2 regions of the Paenibacillus sp. FSL P2-0173 genome follow, and region 2 is predicted to be linked to the other one. Evidence: riboswitches for the same ligand, from Rfam matches in the RefSeq annotation. Region 2 holds a riboswitch; the other holds the start of a gene.
What was found. A riboswitch is a leader RNA that binds a small molecule or an ion and turns the genes downstream of it on or off. The one in region 2 is predicted to bind FMN.
Positions count from the first base shown of each region.

Region 1 (9,886 bases), on a different contig from region 2:
CCATCACCAGAAACTCGCTCGTAATGTCCAGTTCCAGCTCCTGCATACTGTGCAAAAAAGCCATATACTGATCAGTAATATCGCTAATCGGGATATCCTGAATGTCGATCTCGGCTTTATCAATCAGATGCAACAGTAGATCCAGCGGACCCTCGAATGTTTCCAGCTTGTAGTTTACGACTGTCAATGTGCTTCCCCCTGCCTTACTCCAATCATCATTCAACAATACCTTTCCCTATAGCACTTATGCTCTACGTTATCAATCCCTCTTTCTGTAGTATATACGTCATCGCCTTGCTTAACAATCCAATCCCTTTTCACCTTGCAGTTTATACCGTTCTATTCAGCTATTCCTATAATTAAAATTGCTTGCCGAGATTGGCCATTTCAATCGCAGCCAATGCAGAATCCCAACCTTTATTACCAGCCTTCGTACCTGCTCGTTCAATAGCCTGTTCAATGTTTTCTGTCGTCACTACCCCAAAAATAACAGGCACTCCCGTTTTCAGGCTGCTTGCTGCCACACCCTTGGCCACTTCATTGCAGACGATATCATAATGTGAAGTAGAACCACGGATGACCGTACCCAGCGTAATTACGGCATCATATTTGCCGCTTGCAGCCATTTTTTGTGCAATCAGTGAAATTTCAAATGCACCCGGAACCCAGGCTACATCAATTTCATCTTCCTGCGCACCATGTCGTTGAAGGGCGTCAATTGCGCCGCTTAACAGCTTGCTCGTAATAAACTCATTAAATCTACCCACCACAATACCATATTTTAAACCGTTCGATACGAGATTACCTTCTAGAAAACGTGCCATGTTTAATCAACCTCTCATAGTTTAATTATTTAGGGACTTCGGATAATACTTCAGATTTACTTGGAACCGAGATGTATTTTTACAATGACAAACGACGACGGTAGTCCACCAAATGCTGAATACTGATCAGTTTCAATTGATGTCGCTTGGCGACCACTGCCAGATCAGGCAGGCGGGCCATTGAGCCATCTTCCTTTATAATTTCGCAAATGACCCCAGCAGGCTTGAAGCCACTGAGTCGGGCCAGATCAACAGCCGCTTCAGTGTGACCAGCACGCTGCAAGACACCACCATCGCGAGCAATCAGCGGGAACATGTGACCAGGCTTGCGGAAATCACTTCCTGTGACTGCTTCGTCTGCCAAGGCGCGTACAGTCAAGGAGCGCTCGGCCGCTGAAATACCCGTTGTTGTCTCCATATGATCTACCGATACCGTAAAGGCAGTACCGTGGAAATCTGTATTTTGCTCTACCATAGGATGCAATTCCAAAGCTTCGGCTCTTTGTCGTGTGATTGGCACACAGACCAACCCACGACCTTCTGTAATCATGAAATTAATGACCTCAGGCGACGCTTTTTCAGCCAAAGCGATAAAATCGCCTTCATTTTCGCGCTGTTCATCATCCACTACAATAACGACTTTACCGTTTTTTAAATCCTCCAACGCTTCTTCGATGGAATCCAAACGAATCTCTTCGTCATGTTCCAACTCGCCATGCTCCATGACGTTTGCCATTGCACTTGTTTGGCTACCTCTATCCATAACACTTTCCTCCTTATGTCTTGTGCCACGAATGCTCCTAAACAGGCTTACCATTCAATATCAGGCAAAGCCGTGTTTCGCCAAATAGTCCAAACTGAGAGGAGCTTTTTCTACTCTCTCCGCCTCCGCTGCACCTCTGTAATTTAAAAGCTGTTCTACATATTTGCCCAAAATATCACATTCGATATTGACGGTATCCCCCTCACGTTTGGCTTGTAAGGCCGTTTCGGATAAAGTGTGGGGAATAATGGATACGGCAAAGGTATCTCCCGTACGCTGTGCGACTGTGAGGCTGATACCATCAATTGTGATTGACCCTTTGAGTAGAATATATTTAAATAATGTTTGATTTTTAGGCTCAACTTCGAACACAACTGCATTCTGGTCTGATGTCACCCCGCGAATCGTTCCCGTCCCGTCCACATGTCCTTGCACGATGTGTCCTCCGAACCTTCCACTCGCCGCCATTGCTCGCTCCAGATTGACTCGGCTGTCGGATCTCAACTCTTTCAGATTAGTGCTGCGAAAGGTTTCCGGCATCACATCAACCTTAAAGTCTTTCGAACCAATCCGTATCGCGGTCAGGCAAACGCCATTCACCGAGACACTGTCTCCTATTTTCAAATCGCCCAACACTACGGAACCCGAAATCCCCAGCACCATCGCTTCACCGCTTTTGGAAATAGTTTGAATGCGACCCACTTCCTCAACTAATCCGGTAAACATGCCTTCACTCCTTTCCACTACATTTCAGTTTATCCCTAATTCATCAGCTATAAGCGCAAAAAACCCCCAGTTCGGATTCAATCCGTCATGGGGGTGATGAGAGTCACATTTGTAGTATACAAGCGCAGTTCATATGCATCTTAAGACGACATGAAATCATAGGTTTGCCAATAGAAAGCATGACTGAGGATACAACCAAATACGCTCAGAACACCCATCAAAAAGAAAGCTTAAGCAAGCTATCGCCCGATGCTGTCCTACAACGAAATAAGCCGTACGCACAATTGGGTATGCTAAAAATCGGCACATGTCACGTCATGCACATGCGCTTCGTATCCTTCTCCCATCCAGACTATACTGTCGGTCCCGGATTTGCACCAGGTCCACCTTCTGCCGATCATTCAGCATCCGGGTCACGGACTAAGCCATGCTGTTTCTCACAAAAACGATCCACAAACATGTCATCACCGCCGGTGGGGAATTTCGCCCCGCCCCGAAGGATCTTGCTCTTATTTAATTGAATTAACATTAAACTTGTTACGTATATTAGCACCGACTTCTAAAAAAAGCAAGTTATCTAATAGAAGCGCCTGCTTTGGTTTTGACATATTGGCTGGAGAGTTCTTCAAACCAGGTTTTATCATTCATATGAAGCGCCAAGTCAATCAGATCGGCCAGCTCCTCGACTCCCAACTCTGTTGCATGATCAAAGGTAATTACGGCTGAAGCAACAGGTCCCCGCCCTTCCTCAGAACATGCCTCATAATCCAGTCGCACATCAACATGTCCGTCAATAAACTCGCATTTCAGAAAATAAATAATTTCACACATTAAAATGGGGCGTACTTGTGTTTCTAACACGCAATCCATCACCTTGGCAGAATAATGCTGGTTCGTCAGTGTGAATTTGTGTTCTGTCGCTGCCAGCGAGGCCCGTCCAAAATCGTCCGTAAACTTTAGTTCTACTGGCTTGATGTTCATAACCTTAGGGATCTGCTTCTTTATAATTTCGATTATTTCAACTGTATTCAGCTTAATCATTACCTGCACCTCATTGCATCTTAAAATTCAGAAGAAAACTTTTTAACGTGCCTCTTATAGGCCTCCACTCCTATATCGGAAATCATTACCTGTTTTTTTATGCTTGAACCCATAAACGACAAAAAAGATTCTTTGCGCAATAAGCGCAAAGAATCTTGATCGAACCACTACAGTAACAGCGGCTAACAATGCTAATCGATGATTATGCAAAAAACAGAATTATAGCTCTGAAATTTCATGTTTCTTTTTCAGGGTAGTCCAGCGACGCTCAATCTCCTGCTCAAAGGTAGCCAGCGTAGCCTCTTCCTTGAGAAGATGCTTCGTTTTACCCATTAATTTCAACCATTCTGCAGCTGGAATCCGTTTTCCCTTGTCTTCCGGATTATACGTAATCGTCGTACTGCCTTGCTCTATTTCGTACAAAGGAAAGAAACAGGACTCGACTGCGGCGCCCACAATGCTGGTGCCCAGTCTGTCTTCGGATTTCCAATTCAGCGGGCAGGCGCACAGGATCTTACCATAGGCCGTACCCACGTTGTTCGCATACCATTGAGCTTTGGCTGCTTTACGCAGCATATCCTGCGGATGACTTTCAGCTGCTGTAAAAGCATACGGAATGTTACAAGCAGCCATGATTTGCACGGTATCCTTGTGATGCCCTTGCTTTCCTTTTTGCATTTTCCCTACACCCGACGTACTGGTCATGTGACCGAGCGGAGTGGAGTACGATTGCTGTGAACCTGTATTCATGTACCCTTCGTTATCATATTCCAACATGATCAGCTTATGATTACGCAGAGCCGCACCAATCGCAGAACCCATACCAATATCCATCCCACCGTCACCACTGATCATGATAAAGGTCGGATCGTCCGACATCTCAATTTCATTGCGGCGCTTCATTTCCATATAAGCTTCCAGCGCTCCCGAAAGTGTAGCGGCCCCGTTTTGAAAAAGATTGTGGATCATCGGTTGTTTGTGTGATGTATATGGATACCCTGTCGTCGTCACATATACGCAGCCTGTCTGGAACAGCACGACAATATCCCCTTCAATACCTTTGAAAAACAGTTCCAGCGCAGACAATGCCCCACATCCTGGGCAAGCCCCGTGACCTGGTGTAAGACGGCGTGGTTTGGTCGTCAACGACCGCAGGGGTGGTACCTTGACTTTGAGCTTCCCGGTCGCCTCGTCCGGCGTAACCTGAATCAGACCCGTACGGTATGCATTGCCACGTGGCGGTTGCATAACTTGCGGCATCACCTTGTCCGGTGAACCCGGATTAATTCCGTAATAATCAAAGGGCTTCTCGGCTCGTCCGGCCTCTGCCGCCTCAATCGCAAGCTGGAAGAACGCCTCTGCATCTTCCGCATAAAAATCCTTGCCGCCCAAGCCAAATATACGACTCAACACGAGTGTCCGGTTCAGCGGGTCCTCCTGCAAGGCCGCTTTAATTTCATGCGTTAAATTACCGCCGTCTGCCCCATACGAATCTGCACGTTCACCTACCAGCAGCGCCTTGACATCGCGTAATGCTTCCCGTAGTTGTGCAGCTGGGAACGGTCTGATGATATTCGGACGTATCACACCAGCTTTAATCCCGCGCGCGCGGAGTTGATCCGCCACATCCTTGGCCGATTCAGCCGCCGAATTCAACAGGAATACCGCGACCTCAGCATCCTCCATATGATACAGATCCAAAATCGGGTATTCCCGACCGGATAAAGCGGCATATTCTGCTGCTACCTGCTCATATACTCCTTCTGACAGCTTCAGTGCTTCGGATAGCTGAACATGATTATTCGTCAGGTCATCACCGTTCATATGCGCACCCACGGTAACAGGATGATCAAAATCCGTAATATTCGGATAATTCAAGTTCGGGTTAGGACCTACAAAACCGCGCACGGTCTCAGCATCGGCAAAATATTGCACTTTACGTTTTTGATGGGACGTATAAAAACCGTCATATGCGACCATTACAGGCAGCCTAACATCGCTATGCTCTGCGATTTTTAGTGCCATGATGTTCATATCATACACAGCCTGTGGTGTACTTGCCGTCAAAATGACCCAGCCTGTATTCAAACCATAGTACAGGTCCGAATGATCCCCGCGAATATCCAGGGGACCACTAACAGCTCGTGTCACCAGATTCATAACCATTGGAAAACGGGTACCTGACTGAACAGGTAACTGCTCCAGCATGTACAGGAAACCTTGCGAACTAGTGGCGTTCACAACCCTCGCTCCCGCTGCGGCAGCTCCATAACAAATCCCTGCCGATCCGTGTTCTCCGTCTGCTGCAACCAGCTTAATATTATGCTGACCTCTCGTTCTCATCTGATCCAGATACTGCGCTACCTCGGTAGATGGAGTAATCGGGAAATATCCCATCATATGATAATTAATCTGCGCAGCCGCCGTAGCTGCCATTTCATTACCGGATTCGAACGTTGTCACTTGCGCGGCGCCTGTCTGTTTGAGTTCTTCCTCCAGTTTTGCCATTACGCACGCCCTCCTTCATATGCCGGAAATTGGTGGGCAACTCGATTCTGTTCCGCCCATCCCCATTGTTCGCGACGCGAGCTTAATGCCCCCGACGGGCAAATATCTACACATTTCAGACATCCTTTGCAATACTGGTAATCAATTCCTTGCAAAAATGGCATCATTCTTCCGCGTTTGTCTGCTTGCTCTTCCCATACAAAACAGTAATCCGGGCAAATCGAATCACACTTGGCACAATGGGTACATTTATCAGCTTCATATTCAGGCACATACCCCTGACGTGAACCACTAACATCTCTCGTCATGCTGTTTCCCTGAGTTGCAATAACGCCCCCCAGTAGTTGGGTTTCGTATCCCAGCAATGGCTGCGGACGTTCAAAAACCCGATCCTCTGCGTCATCAGTAACTGGATATACGTGCAGTTCCATTTCATCATAACCACGGTTAAACGTACGCAGATTAGGTTCCACTAACAGTGGATTTTTCTTTTCAAAGGTACTGCGAATAACCGATCTCATCGCTTCCGGGTCCAGGAAATCACAGACACGGAACAAGGCACCGAGCATGGACGTATTTAGTTTGGTTCGCTCTTCCAGTGCGATGCCCATCGCATCCACCACCGCTAATGTACCGGATACCAGTCCCAAATCAGCCCGTATTTCTTCTGCTGGACGTGTGGAATTAACCACTACAATCCCATCCGCTGGCAGTCCGCTAATTACATTTACCGTTTTGTATAACGTTTCATGGAAAATGCCTACCACATGCGGTTGCTCAATCGGACTGTGATCCCGAATATCGACCTCCGGCTCACAGAAGCGGACGAAGCTTTTAACCGGAGTTCCCTTTTTTTCCGAACCGTAGGACGAAAAATTTGAAGCATTCAGCCCCAGACCAAGCACCCCGGTTTCGGCCAACATTTTGCCAGCCAGATTAGCGCCGAGTCCACCAATGGATTCCAGCCGGATTTCAAAAAATCCGAGTCGATTTGTGCGCGTTAAAATAGACAATGTGATAAGCCCCCTTCTTTTCCAATCCTTACTGAGTTTGAATACTCATATAAAATAAATGGAAAATGCATTCTTATGAAAAGGCTATCACAACACTTACTTTTCGAATGTGATCTTACGCACTGTAATGCCTACGTGATTGCGAAAATCAATAAACCGTCAAACAAAAGACAACAAAAGCCGCCCTGTCCAAAGACAGAACGGCTTAGGTGCAACGCTATTTAAAAAAGATCATGTAATTAACGGTAAAATTACACGTCAAATACTTTAACCTCTTTCATTTTGTCGCCTTGTTTTACAGCATCAATGAATTCCATACCTTTGGTTACTTTACCAAATACAGTATGTACTCCATCTAAATGTGGTTGTGGAGCGTAGCAGATAAAGAATTGGCTGCCACCTGTGTTGCGACCTGCATGAGCCATGGACAGAACGCCTTTGGCATGCTTTGTTGTATTCGTAGCTGTTTCACAGTCAATCGTGTAACCAGGACCGCCTGTACCGTTACCGATTGGACAACCACCTTGAGCCACAAAGCCCGGAATGACACGGTGGAAGCTCAAACCGTTGTAATAACCGCTGTTTGCCAGCTTTTCAAAGTTAGCAACGGTGTTTGGAGCTTCTTCTGGGAAAAAGTCAATTTCGACGATACCGCCGTTTTCAAGATCTATTCTACCTTTTTTCATTGTTTGTATCTCCTTTTCAACCTGTTTTGAGAACTAAATAACATCAAGTTCCAGTTTACTATGAATTGCCGCGCTTAGCAAAGTCTTGTCCAAAAAAAAGGGCCATTGTCCCCGGTGTATTATTACCGACTCAATGGCCTGCTTGATCTTACAATGCTAAAATCAGGACGAAACCGTAATCTTGGCGTTAGGCTGAACCGCCGGACTGGCTTGATCACGAATCAAGCGCTGTGGCACAACATCGTTGCGTACGATATCCTCGTAGGTTTCCCGACGCACCACCAACTCGGCCTCACCGTTGTTGACAAATACAACTGCTGGTCGACGTATTCGGTTATAATTACTCGCCATGGAGTAATTGTAGGCTCCGGTTGAGGCAACAGCGAGCAAGTCGCCGCTATTTATACGAGGTAGTTCTACATCCCAAATAAGCATATCGCCGCTTTCGCAGCATTTGCCCGCAATGGACACCGTCTCTTCGTTCGTATCCTGCGCTCGATTAGCCAGCATCGCTTCATACTTGGCCTGATACAGTGCAGGACGTGGATTATCTGTCATCCCGCCATCTACCGAGACATATTTACGTACCTGCGGAATATCCTTGATGCTTCCTACCGTATATAAGGTCGTGCCTGAATCGCCTACAATACTGCGTCCCGGCTCAATCCAAATTTCTGGAAGTTCATCGTAAAGTCCTGAAAAATAGGTTTTCACCGCTTCGCCGATAGCCTGCACATAGGTGGATACTTTCAGCGGTGTGTCCTCCTCTGTGTAGCGAATGCCAAATCCCCCACCCAGATTAATCACTTTGAAAGAAAACTGAAGCTGTTCTTTAATTTCTCTGGAAAAAGCTGCAACCCGTTCAGCAGCCATTTGAAAGCCATTCACTTCGAAAATTTGCGAACCGATATGAGAATGTACCCCTAACAGGTTAAGATGGTCCAGCTCGATAGCCTGTTCCACTGCTTGGCGTGCTGTACCATTCCCAATGTCAAAGCCAAATTTCGAATCTTCTTGACCTGTGGCCATATATTCATGCGTATGCGCCTCAACCCCTGGTGTAACACGCAGTAAGATATTCACCTGCTGTTCTTTCTCGGAGGCAAGGGCCTGCAACAAATGCAACTCCATTTCGCTATCAACGACGAAGCAGCCAATTTGCGCATCTAACGCCATTTCAATTTCTTCCGGTGTTTTGTTATTGCCGTGAAAATGGATTCGCTCTGCCGGGAACCCTGCTTGTAGCGCAGTAAACAATTCTCCACTGGAAACTACGTCAAGCGACATTCCTTCTTCAGCAGCTAAAGCACACATCGCCATAACACAAAACGCTTTGCTTGCATAAGCAACTTGAAACTTCAATCCGGTTTCACGAAAAGCTTCTATGAATTCCCGGCAGCGCCGGCGGACTAACTGTTCGTCAACAATATATAGCGGCGTGCCAAAACGCTCTTTCAAAAGCGTTGTATCACAACCGCCGATCTCCAAATGTCCATTGCTGTTAATTTTACTGCTTCCATGCAAATACATGTTCTGGCGCCTCTCTTTCTGGAACAAGCTAGTCATATTCCATCGAATGTTTACACCAGTATAGCAAAAAAAACATCAAGAACAATGGATTTTTATGCAGATCATTTATATTAATGCTCCTGTCCATTGCCTGAGTTCGAATCTGTGTCGGCATCCGTATGGGGCATACGCGTATTGTCCCTCGTTTTGTTAGATGACGGGCGGTTAGGCGCATCTAGTACAGGCATACGGAACAAGATGGAAGCTAACGCTTTGGCATTAAAAGGAATGAACGGCCACAAATACGAAGAATTATATGACCGATGCAGCGTCAGCATCAAAATGATCAGTGTCGTACCCACGACAAAGCCCGGTACGTGAAAAATTGCAACAGCAACCAGCAGGAATAGTCGAATCAGTCTATTCGCCAACCCCAGCTCATAGCTCGGTGTTGCGAACATTCCTATGGCAGCGACAGCCATATACAGCACGACCTCATTCACGAAAAGTCCCGTCTTAACCGCTATATCACCGACCAGAATCGCTGCGATCAAGCCCATAGCGGAAGCCAGTGGTGTCGGAGTATGCACAGCCGCCATTCGCATAAGATCGACCCCTAGTTCTACAATGATAAACTGGGCAATCAGCGGAAGATGTGCTTCCTTTTGAGGACCAATAAAATCAAGAAACGCCGGTTTTAATTCGGGATTGATGACCATTAGCAGCCACATCGGAAGCAGAAACATCGAGGCGAATATACCTATAAAACGTACCCAGCGCAAATAACTTCCCATAAAAGCGGTTTGCCGATTCTCT
Region 1 is NZ_JBBOYK010000001.1:798,468-808,353, forward strand. It holds gene MKX30_RS03475 (segregation and condensation protein A) at 1-187, opposite strand, end outside; gene ribH (6,7-dimethyl-8-ribityllumazine synthase) at 360-824, opposite strand; gene ribB (3,4-dihydroxy-2-butanone-4-phosphate synthase) at 904-1,587, opposite strand; gene ribE (riboflavin synthase) at 1,648-2,313, opposite strand; FMN riboswitch at 2,645-2,818, opposite strand; gene MKX30_RS03495 (IDEAL domain-containing protein) at 2,887-3,354, opposite strand; gene MKX30_RS03500 (thiamine pyrophosphate-dependent enzyme) at 3,574-5,862, opposite strand; gene MKX30_RS03505 (2-oxoacid:acceptor oxidoreductase family protein) at 5,862-6,875, opposite strand; gene MKX30_RS03510 (peptidylprolyl isomerase) at 7,127-7,561, opposite strand; gene lysA (diaminopimelate decarboxylase) at 7,724-9,091, opposite strand; gene MKX30_RS03520 (spore germination protein) at 9,202-9,886, opposite strand, start outside.
Region 1: it holds a riboswitch for FMN, as region 2 does, so the genes downstream of both, ribE (riboflavin synthase) here and MKX30_RS14960 (DMT family transporter) in region 2, are expected to answer to the same signal.

Region 2 (9,886 bases):
GCTGCTAGGTAAGCTTGGATTAGAGATTCAACCGTCGATGCAGAAGCTGGCTCAAAATATGCAGCAGGCATGGGTTGCTTTTGCACGTGATGGGAAGCCTGTGCTGTCGGAGGGGGCTTGGCCAATGTACGACAGAGAAGAGCGGACTACAGCTATTTTCCATCAGGATATTAAGGTAGAGCACGACCCCGAAGGAGATAGACGCCGTCAGTTAATCGGTCAGATGACCATATAAGTAGACAAGAGAGAGCATCCTAAGAACTCTAATGTAAAAAGCCTTCGCCCGTAATTTGTATACGGACGAAGGCTTTTGTTAGTCATAAGATGTATTGCTGTTCATTCTTACTTGCATGAAATTGCAACGATGCAATGTGTAAGTTAAATCTTAAATCGCTTAACCAGCTGTTGCAAATCCTGCGCCATGTTGGACAACTCCTGAGACGAAGATGCGATTTCCTCCATGGCCGCCATTTGCTCCTGAGCGGCAGCAGATGTTGTCTGTGAACTGTCCGCTGAATTGCGAGACAGACTTGCCAAATGGGTGACAGTAGCGGAAACTTCCTCTGTACTGGCTGAGATTTGTTCAGCTGCAGCGGATACACTTTGAATTTGTTCCACGATATGAGATGTAGAACGTTCAATATTCGTAAATGCACCTTCTGCATCTTGGCTAATACGTAATCCTTCACCTACCTGGTTACGAACATTACCGTTCATGGTAGCGGTGGAGCGTTGAATCAAATCGAGCATCTGAGTAATGATCTGACTGATGGAATCCGCGCTTTCCTTGGATTGCTCAGACAGCTTGCGTACCTCTATAGCGACTACGGCAAATCCACGCCCGGCTTCGCCTGCTCTGGAAGCTTCAATAGACGCGTTCAGAGACAACAAATTGGTTTGCTTGGCAATAGCGGCAATAGCTGTATTCATCTGCTTCGCATCGTCTGAGAGCTGGGATAGCTCATCCATCAGGCTAGCTGTTTGGCTTACAGCTTCCAGAATACGGTCCATTTGTGTCCGCACATGGCTGATCATTTGACTGCCTTGAGCCACATCATGCTCGGTTTGTCCTGCTGAATCCACGATGGAGCTTGCCGATTCGGCAATGGTGCTGACACCCTTCGCCATTTCTTCAACGGCATTAGCGGTTTGCTCGGATGCCTCGGCGCTGGTGGCTGCATTTTCTGCGGATTCCATAACCGTTTCCGCTACGTGTTGTACGGACTCCGTCGTTTGCTCTGTGCTTTCCTTGATCATCAGAGAAGAGGAAGCAAGTCGGGAGGACGTTTGATTGACCTCGGAAACCATCGTATGCAAGGAATGCGTCATTTGGTCAAAATTCTGTGCCAGTTCGCCGAACTCATCCTTGCTGGATAGATTAACACGTTCGGTCAGATTTCCGTCACGGACGATGCGTGTTCCTGCTTGCAGCTTGCGCAGCGGAATTAAGAACGAGCGGACCATAAGCACAATGATGATTGCAGCGGCAAGTATGGAAATGACAATCACAATCAGGCTTTGCTTCAGAATCGGTTGGGCTGCATCACTGTAATCCTCCAGATCCGACAGTGCGACAATGCTCCAACCGGTGAGAGGGTCCTTAAGTGTAAAGGCCAGCATATCTCGATTCATAAATTGAATTTGCGACATGGAAGGAGTATCATTTTCGACGGTTGTCGCCACTTCGGGAAGTCCCTCTATGGCGTCAGCAGGTTTTTTGCCTGCCTTGTTAAAGGCTGTTCCAGTCCCAGATACAACTTTATGTTCAGAATCAACAATAATGAGTCCTCCGCGTTCACCAATCTTGACAGACTGCAGACTTTCACCCATTTTGTCCAGATTCAAAGCCAATGAAACAGCTCCTTCACCGTCCTCCAGCGTTCCCGATATATTAACGACTAAATTCCCTGTCGTGACGCTGGCAACTGGAACACCGACGAATACCTTGCCCTTTTCCAGCATTGCATTTTTGTACCATTTTCTCTCCCGGGGGTCATAATCGTCCTCCTGTTTTTTCGGCGAACGTATGTATTGCCCTTTCGCATTGCCGAGAAGCGCGGCATCTAGCTCGGGATGAGCCTTGACGATGACATCCAACTTTTTCTGAAGGGCCTCTTGGTTGGTACCAATGGAATCAGATTTGATTTCAGTGGTAAGCACGTCCAGATCTTTCATAATGGGCGCTACATACTGATTGACATTGCTTCGGATCAGATACAGATTCGTATATACGGAACCGCCCATTTGCTGACTGAGTTGTGTCGTAGCCCCCTGATAGGAAAAGTACCCGATAAGTACGCTCGGAATCAATAACACAGCCAAAAAAGATATTATTAATCTTGTCCTCATTAAATAAAACTGCTTGAGAAACCTGTTCCACCACGGAACTGTTTGTTTTGTTTTAGTCATAGTTATTGCTCCTCTGTGTCTGATGATCACTACATTGTTTTATTCGACAGAAACCGACGAATTTTATAGATGTAATCTTTGAGAAACGAGGAATAATTGCATTTTTTAGACACTTTTTTCGGAAAATAGGTCTAAAGAACTATGATTTATATGAATACGAATACATAAAAAGCCAAATCAGAGATGCAAGAGCATCTTCACGATTTGGCTTGGGTGAGTCATGAAAGGGACATTGAACTGTTAATTTTTTTGCTGACGTGAAATCATAAAGAGCGTAATCCAGATGAGCATAAAACCAGTCAATTGCGCTACAGTGACAATTTGCTGAAATGCGATCCAGTTAATCACGACACCAACCATGGGAAAGCTTAATTCTGCCATCGTAGCATAAGACGCTTTGGTCGTACTTAAGCCTTTGTAATACAACAATAAGCTAAGAAGACCCGGAAGCAATGCCTGCAATAGCAGATTGATAATCACAGCTGCGCCCGCCCATGTACCGGCAGGCATATTCCATGGCGCATGCTCTACAGAGGTGAGGACAATCAGCAGAGGGAGCGCGACCATGAAGCGGAGGGAGGTTACCGTTTCATATTTCATTGAACGAAGCAAGTAACTTCCCATGACTGTCGAACCGCCCCACAGAACTGCTGCACCGAGTGCAAGTAGACTACCGACCTGGACAAAATCACGAACATGTCCGAAGGGGAGCGACCAACCGAAGGTCAGAAGATACGTCCCGAACAGAGCGACGACAATTAATAATCCAAAATGACGCGGCAACATTTCCTTCAAAATAATACGAGCTAGAATAATAGCGACCAAGGGTTGAAGCTTCTGGAGTAAGAGTACAGCATTCAAATCACCATTGCTGAGTGCCATGGTGAAAATTACGCTGGCCAGAGCCGAGCCACCCCACGAGACGAACAAAATAGCGAAAACTTGACGAAGCCGTACCGCTTTGAGTTCCTCACGATGCTTCCACAGCATCGGTGTCAGAGCGAGGAAAAGCAGCACATGCTCCATTAGTACAATTTGTGTTGAAGTAAATGACTTTAACAAAATAATACGAAACAGCGGGTCTGCGCCCCACAAGGCCGCTCCAATTGCGACCAGCCAAAAACCGCTTTTCATGTGGGAGCTACGATCAAAACCTTTGGATGTTAGTACAGTAGAAGATTGACTCATACTCAATTAGCTCCTTGCGAATACAGGACCGGTGGCACAAAAACCCCCGTCCATGGCGAATGGCCATGCAAGACGGGGGTTGATCAAATAAACTTGCCGCTTTATGCAAGTTAAATGAAGTTACTGCAAAACCAATAACGCAGTATTCATCCACTTCGCGGCATGTTGATATTTCGATCTTCTTCCATCCGGACTTTACCGTCGGCTTTGGCATCTCACCAAATCAGTCCGTATCCTGTTGCCAGATACAGAGTCGCGGGCTTAGCTCCATGAGCCATACCGCCGGTTGGGAATCTCACCCTACCCCGAAGATCCTTATTCCGTTTTTAATTTCTCCTATAGGATATACCTGTTTTAGAATGAAGTCCAGTGAAAAATGTGTGTATATCGAACAATGATTTTCATCTGTTTTTTGAAAGCGCTCTACGAAATTACATATTACGAGGTAATATCCTTATACTCAATACGTCGAATCGCCGCATAAGCCACAAGCATTCCCAGTATAGAGAAGCCTATTTGCACGGGGGCAATGGAGCTAAGGGTAGCGCCGTTATTATTGGAGAAAAGCAATGCTACAATCAGGATTGAGGTCACAATGGTGGTGGGTACAGAGTATCTTCGCATCCCCATATACAGCGGAACCAGTCCCATAAAGCTGGCAGCAACGGCATTGATTAACGTCCGTGCTGATTGTTGCCCCAGTATGGAAAGAGTAAGGTTATCCGGTACAATCAAAACAAACTGGTTGAGCAGATGAATAGCAGCCGTAATGATTATTTCCGAAATAATAATGGACAAGAACGTGAACAGTAATACGACCAAGAGTTTGGCGATCATCAGCTTTTGACGATGAATCGGATACATGAACAAGATCGTAATCGATTTGGACTTAAATTCCCCGACGATAAAGCGGCATAGGAGAACGGAAGCAAACACAATAAATGTAGCTCTTACAAAATTGTCTATTAGATCCAATAGTTGAGTGTACTGTGTGAATTCAGGTATTCCTTCACTTTGACTTTCCAGCGCAATAACACAGAGCAGCCCAAGAATGCATGCATTGGCGATCAGGGCTGAACGGATATAACCCGTGAGATGGAATTTTTTCAGCTCCAACTGCATCAATTTAAGCATGGAGATCACCTCCGTTTAACAGGCGAAAAAAGTAGTCTTCCAGCGTGCTGCTTTTCTGATGAATGGAATCCACCTCTATATCATTTAAGATGAGCGTCTTCGTAATTTGTTTCTGCGGTACATTTGTATCGTAAATACGTATACTCTGTTCATTTATCACCTTTATATTATTCAGGCTCAAATGATGGGAGAGGACGTAGGCCGCCTTCTTACAATCGTTGGTCGTAAATTCGATGTATTCCGTATTGGTTTCCCGCATCTGCTCCATCGATACTTCCTCAATCAGTCGTCCGTGATTAATCACGCCCACCGTATCCGCAATCTGCTCTATTTCCGCTAAAATATGACTGGACACGAGCAGGGTCATCCCATATTCCTTGCATAGCATGTGGAATAGTTGGCGGATTTCCTTGATTCCCACTGGGTCCAGACCATTAATGGGTTCATCCAAAATGAGTAGCTCTGGCTTAGTCGCAATAGCGCGGGCAATCCCGAGACGTTGTTTCATTCCTAGCGAAAAATCCTTTACCGGCTTGTCATCTGCATTTCGCAAATTCACTAATTCCAGGGCATCCTGAACAGCCTGCTTATTATAGTAGCCCATATATTCACAATGAAGTTCGAGATTTTGCTGTGCCGTCAGCCTGTCATAAAAAATCGGGTATTCAATAATTGAACCCATCCGTCCGAGCAGATGATACGACTTCGGCGTTAATTTTTCACCGAATAATTCAATTTCACCCGATGTCGGCTTGAGCAGATTCGTAATCATTTTCATTATCGTCGTCTTGCCTGCCCCGTTAGGACCGAGAAATCCATAGGTTTCTCCCTTGCGCACATTCATACTGACTCCCGCTACAAGTTCGTTGCCCTTCAGGGCCTTGGTCAACTGATGTGTACGTATTACGTAAGTCATGGGTGTTCTCCCTTCGTATACTGCTGATAATTCAAGGATAAAGGGCAAAATGTTCATTTTTCTTTCGTGATTCTTACAAATTTATTAAGTTGAGCATGTTTAGTTCGACTAATAGTTGATTTTCTTCAATGTAAAAGAGAAGACCGTCCGCTCATATGGTCTACTAGTTAATTGAATTTCTCCGTTCATCGCTTCAACCAGGCGTTTGGCAATCGTAAGGCCCAGTCCGCTGCCTTGTACCGCCTTATTGCGGGAGTCCTCCAGTGTGTACATGCGTTCAAAAACCTTGTCCTGCTCAGATTCCTGTATGCCTTTCCCACGATCCCATATCTCGATACACACCGTATCCTGCTGTTCCGATAGAGCCAGACCCAGCGTCCGTCCGTCTGCCCCGTAGCGAATGGCATTCGAGATCAGATTGTTCAGTACCCGCCCAATCGCTCCTTCGTTCCCCAAGGCATGAATGGGGTGCTCTGGGATCTCAATATGCACAGTAAACCCCTGTGCGGTCAGCAGGTCATAAAACTCCAAAATACTGCGTCTGCACAGTTCTCCCACTTCTAGTCGAGTCAACGGAATATCCGTATCATTAGCCTCCAGCTTCGCCAAGCTAAAAAAGCTGCCGATCAGCTCAATCGCCTCGCTTGTCTTTTGATGAATTTTGGATAGCAGCTTTATACGTTCTTCTGGCAAAATAGTCGGATCGCCATCCAGCATCTCGGCATATCCAAGCACAACCGTAAGCGGGGTCTTGAGATCGTGGGAAATGTTCGAAATCATTTTGCGCATAGCGATTTGGCTACGGTTGTAATCTGCAGACACTCTGAGATTCAAGTCCAGTAGTCGGTTAATTTCCGTCATGAGTCGTTGCAGTTCAACGTCACCTGTGACATATAGCAGCTTTTCCGCATGATTCACCGTCACAATCCGCTCTAGTAGGGTTCGGATATCCTTTATTTTGCGCTTATAGGCCACACGCTCCCGCCAAAGCCATACTATAACGATTGACATGATGAGAACGATAATCCATTGAGAAATGTTTTCGATGTTCATATCAACCATTCTCCCATTTGTAGCCAATGCCCCATAGCGTTTTAATGTGGACAGGATGAGAGGGATCTTCTTCGATTTTCTCACGCAGGCGGCGAATATGAACGTTAATCACGTTCTCATCACCCATATAATCGTCTTTCCAAATAAATCCGTATAATTGTGCTTTTGTAAATACCCGATTCGGATTGGCTACAAACAGCTTCAAAATATCGGACTCTTTGGCTGTTAGCTGAATTTCATTTTCATTGCGTATGACTGTAAAATGATCAAAATCAATGCGCAGACTGCCGTAGGTCAAAACTTGTGCTTGCGGCTGTTCCTCCTGCTGTTGCTGACGGGCATATGTAGTAGATCTGCGGATCGCGGACTGAATACGAGCGGTCATTTCCAGCATTGAAAAAGGTTTGGCAACATAATCGTCTGCCCCAAAGCCCAGTCCAAGCGCTTTATCCACATCGCTGTCCTTGGCTGACATAATCAGAATAGGTACGGCGCTGTGGGTACGGATTCGGCGGATCACCTCCATACCGTCCACCTTCGGCATCATCAAATCCACCAGTACCAGATCATAGGTATGACGTTCAAAGGCAAGAAGCCCCTCTTCCCCGTCATAGGCAGTGGTTAGACTGTATCCTTCCTTAGTGAGTGCTTTGAGTAGCATTTCGGCGATGGATAGATCGTCTTCAATAAGTAAAATATGTTGTGACATAGGTGTGGAACACCCCTAATTTTTAGATTAAGCTCGCGTGACGAACTGTACCTGAATTATATAGAGCAGTGGAGGGGATTTCCATAAAAAATATCCAAAGGGAAAATTAATGTGTCTGGTAATATATCATTCCCCTATATTATACTGAAAGAGTTTATAATCGGATGTTTGGAATACGGTGTTATAATATCCGGGACATGCCTCATGTAAGAGACTAGGTATGTCGAATCACGCTGCGGTACAGGACCGTCAATAAAGGAGAGCAACGATGTTTGTTATACGAGGAACACAAAAACTGCTGAAGGAATGGGAGACCGAACCACTTCAAGTTGATATTTATCCGCCTTTGAATAGTTGGCATGCCAGCTTGTTTTTACTTAATCGAAGAAAAAATATAGTGTTTATGCATGATATATCCCGCTTAAGCATCACGCTTTTTGGGATTAAGAAATCGCAGTACAACAACCTGCCAGTTCTTTTTGTGCAAGCTTTGAAGGAATTAATGATCAGTGAAGGCTTTGATGAGCAGATTGTAAAGGCATACACACAGGAAGGCGAGCAGATGCTGGCTACGACGACGAATAGTCATAGTGTAATGGGAACCTTGGATGAGATTATTTTTATCATGAAGGAACTGGATATGGAGCATGGGTGCGAGCTGGAAAAAAACCAGTGGAATAACCGGATTGTTTTCAAAACTGTTGAATACAAGTACCCTGTTGATGTTTTTAAAGAAATGCTAGAAAAGCATTATAAACTAGAGAGTATTTGAGAAATTTATGATTTTACCGAAATTAAGTTCCATTTATTCCCTCTGTCCTATATAATCTAATATAGTTCTAAAAGACTATATAAAGAGAGGTAAGGGGTAAATGAAGATTAAATTAAGAAATAAAACTGGAATGATCAAGGAACGCAAAGTAGGTTTTTCATGGACTACGCTCTTTTTCGGTTTTTTCCCTGCGTTGTTTAGAGGGGATTGGAAGTGGGCAGTTATTATTTTTCTGGTATCGATCCTTACGAGTGGGGCGTCCAACTTTGTATTTTGCTTCATCTATAACCGCTTACATATTAATGATCTGCTGTCCCAAGGCTATGGTCCTGCTACTAAGAAATCCCAAGCTATCCTGATTTCCAAGAGATTTATTGCTGAAAATTACGCTGCTAACTTTGCAGGTTAATTTGAGAGCTGCTTGTTAAACGAGACGTATCAAAAGAGCATCCACCAAAGTCCATGCGGGCGGGGAATGCTCTTTTTTTATAACTCACATGATAGCAACGCTTGCGATGAAATGAATCATAGCGCAATAAGCGGCACACTTTGGTAAAATAAAACGATACAGGGTTTGGCACCATCAGTCAGACTTATAAAACGGGGGGTACATAACGAAAGATGAAGAGGATTATTGATATAGCCAAAGAAGCAGGAATTGAAGAAGAACATTTGGAGACGTATGGAAAATATAAAGCGAAGCTGAACCCGTCCCTGTGGGAGCAGTTAAAGGATCGCCCGAATGGAAAGCTGGTGCTGGTTACGGCGATGAATCCCACACCGGCGGGAGAAGGAAAAACGCTGACAACCATCGGGCTGTCACAGGCGCTGAATGCGCTGGGGCATAAAACCGTTGCTGCGTTGCGTGAGCCGTCCCTTGGCCCTTGCTTCGGCATGAAAGGAGGAGCAACCGGGGGAGGACAAGCCCAGATTGTTCCGGCAGAAGACATTAACCTGCATTTTACAGGTGATATTCACGCGATTTCAGCTGCGCATAATTTGCTGGCAGCGATGATCGATAACCATTTGTTTCATGGAAATGCTTTGCGGTTGAAACCGGAGCGGATCGTGTGGAAACGTGCTGTCGATATGAACGACCGGAGTTTACGAAATATTGTGACCGGATTGGGGTCAGGTAATGGAGCGGTGAGAGAAAGTGGCTTTCTGATTACCTCGGCTTCAGAAGTGATGGCGGTATTATGTTTAAGTGAAGATATGGACGATCTTAAAGTGCGATTGGGTAGGATGGTGATTGGTTATAACGTAGATGGCGAAACGGTAACAGCTGAGGAACTACATGCGGTGGAAGGTATGGCTGTGCTGCTTCGGGAAGCATTGAAACCCAATCTGGTGCAAACGTTGGAGGGAACTCCAGTTATTGTGCATGGCGGACCTTTTGCGAATATTGCGCATGGATGCAGTAGTTTGATCGGTACGAAGCTGGCCCTGAAGCTGGGAGAGGTGGTCGTTACGGAGGCTGGATTCGGGGCTGAGCTGGGGGCAGAAAAGTTTTTTGACATCAAGTGCCGTCAATCCGGTTTGCAGCCAGATGCGGCTTTGTTGGTCGTAACCGCCAAAGCGCTGAAATATAACGGCGGTGTAGCTAAAAATGAGCTGGACGCAGAAAATCTGGAGCAATTGCAACTTGGATTAGCCAACATGAACCGGCATGTACGGAATTTGCAAAAGTTTGGCGTGCCAGTAC
Region 2 is NZ_JBBOYK010000002.1:994,562-1,004,447, reverse strand. It holds gene MKX30_RS14970 (carboxylesterase/lipase family protein) at 1-235, shown strand, start outside; gene MKX30_RS14965 (methyl-accepting chemotaxis protein) at 379-2,409, opposite strand; gene MKX30_RS14960 (DMT family transporter) at 2,650-3,597, opposite strand; FMN riboswitch at 3,770-3,914, opposite strand; gene MKX30_RS14955 (ABC transporter permease) at 4,036-4,731, opposite strand; gene MKX30_RS14950 (ABC transporter ATP-binding protein) at 4,724-5,647, opposite strand; gene MKX30_RS14945 (sensor histidine kinase) at 5,756-6,700, opposite strand; gene MKX30_RS14940 (response regulator transcription factor) at 6,702-7,409, opposite strand; gene MKX30_RS14935 (DUF6933 domain-containing protein) at 7,678-8,181, shown strand; gene MKX30_RS14930 (hypothetical protein) at 8,282-8,590, shown strand; gene MKX30_RS14925 (formate--tetrahydrofolate ligase) at 8,803-9,886, shown strand, end outside.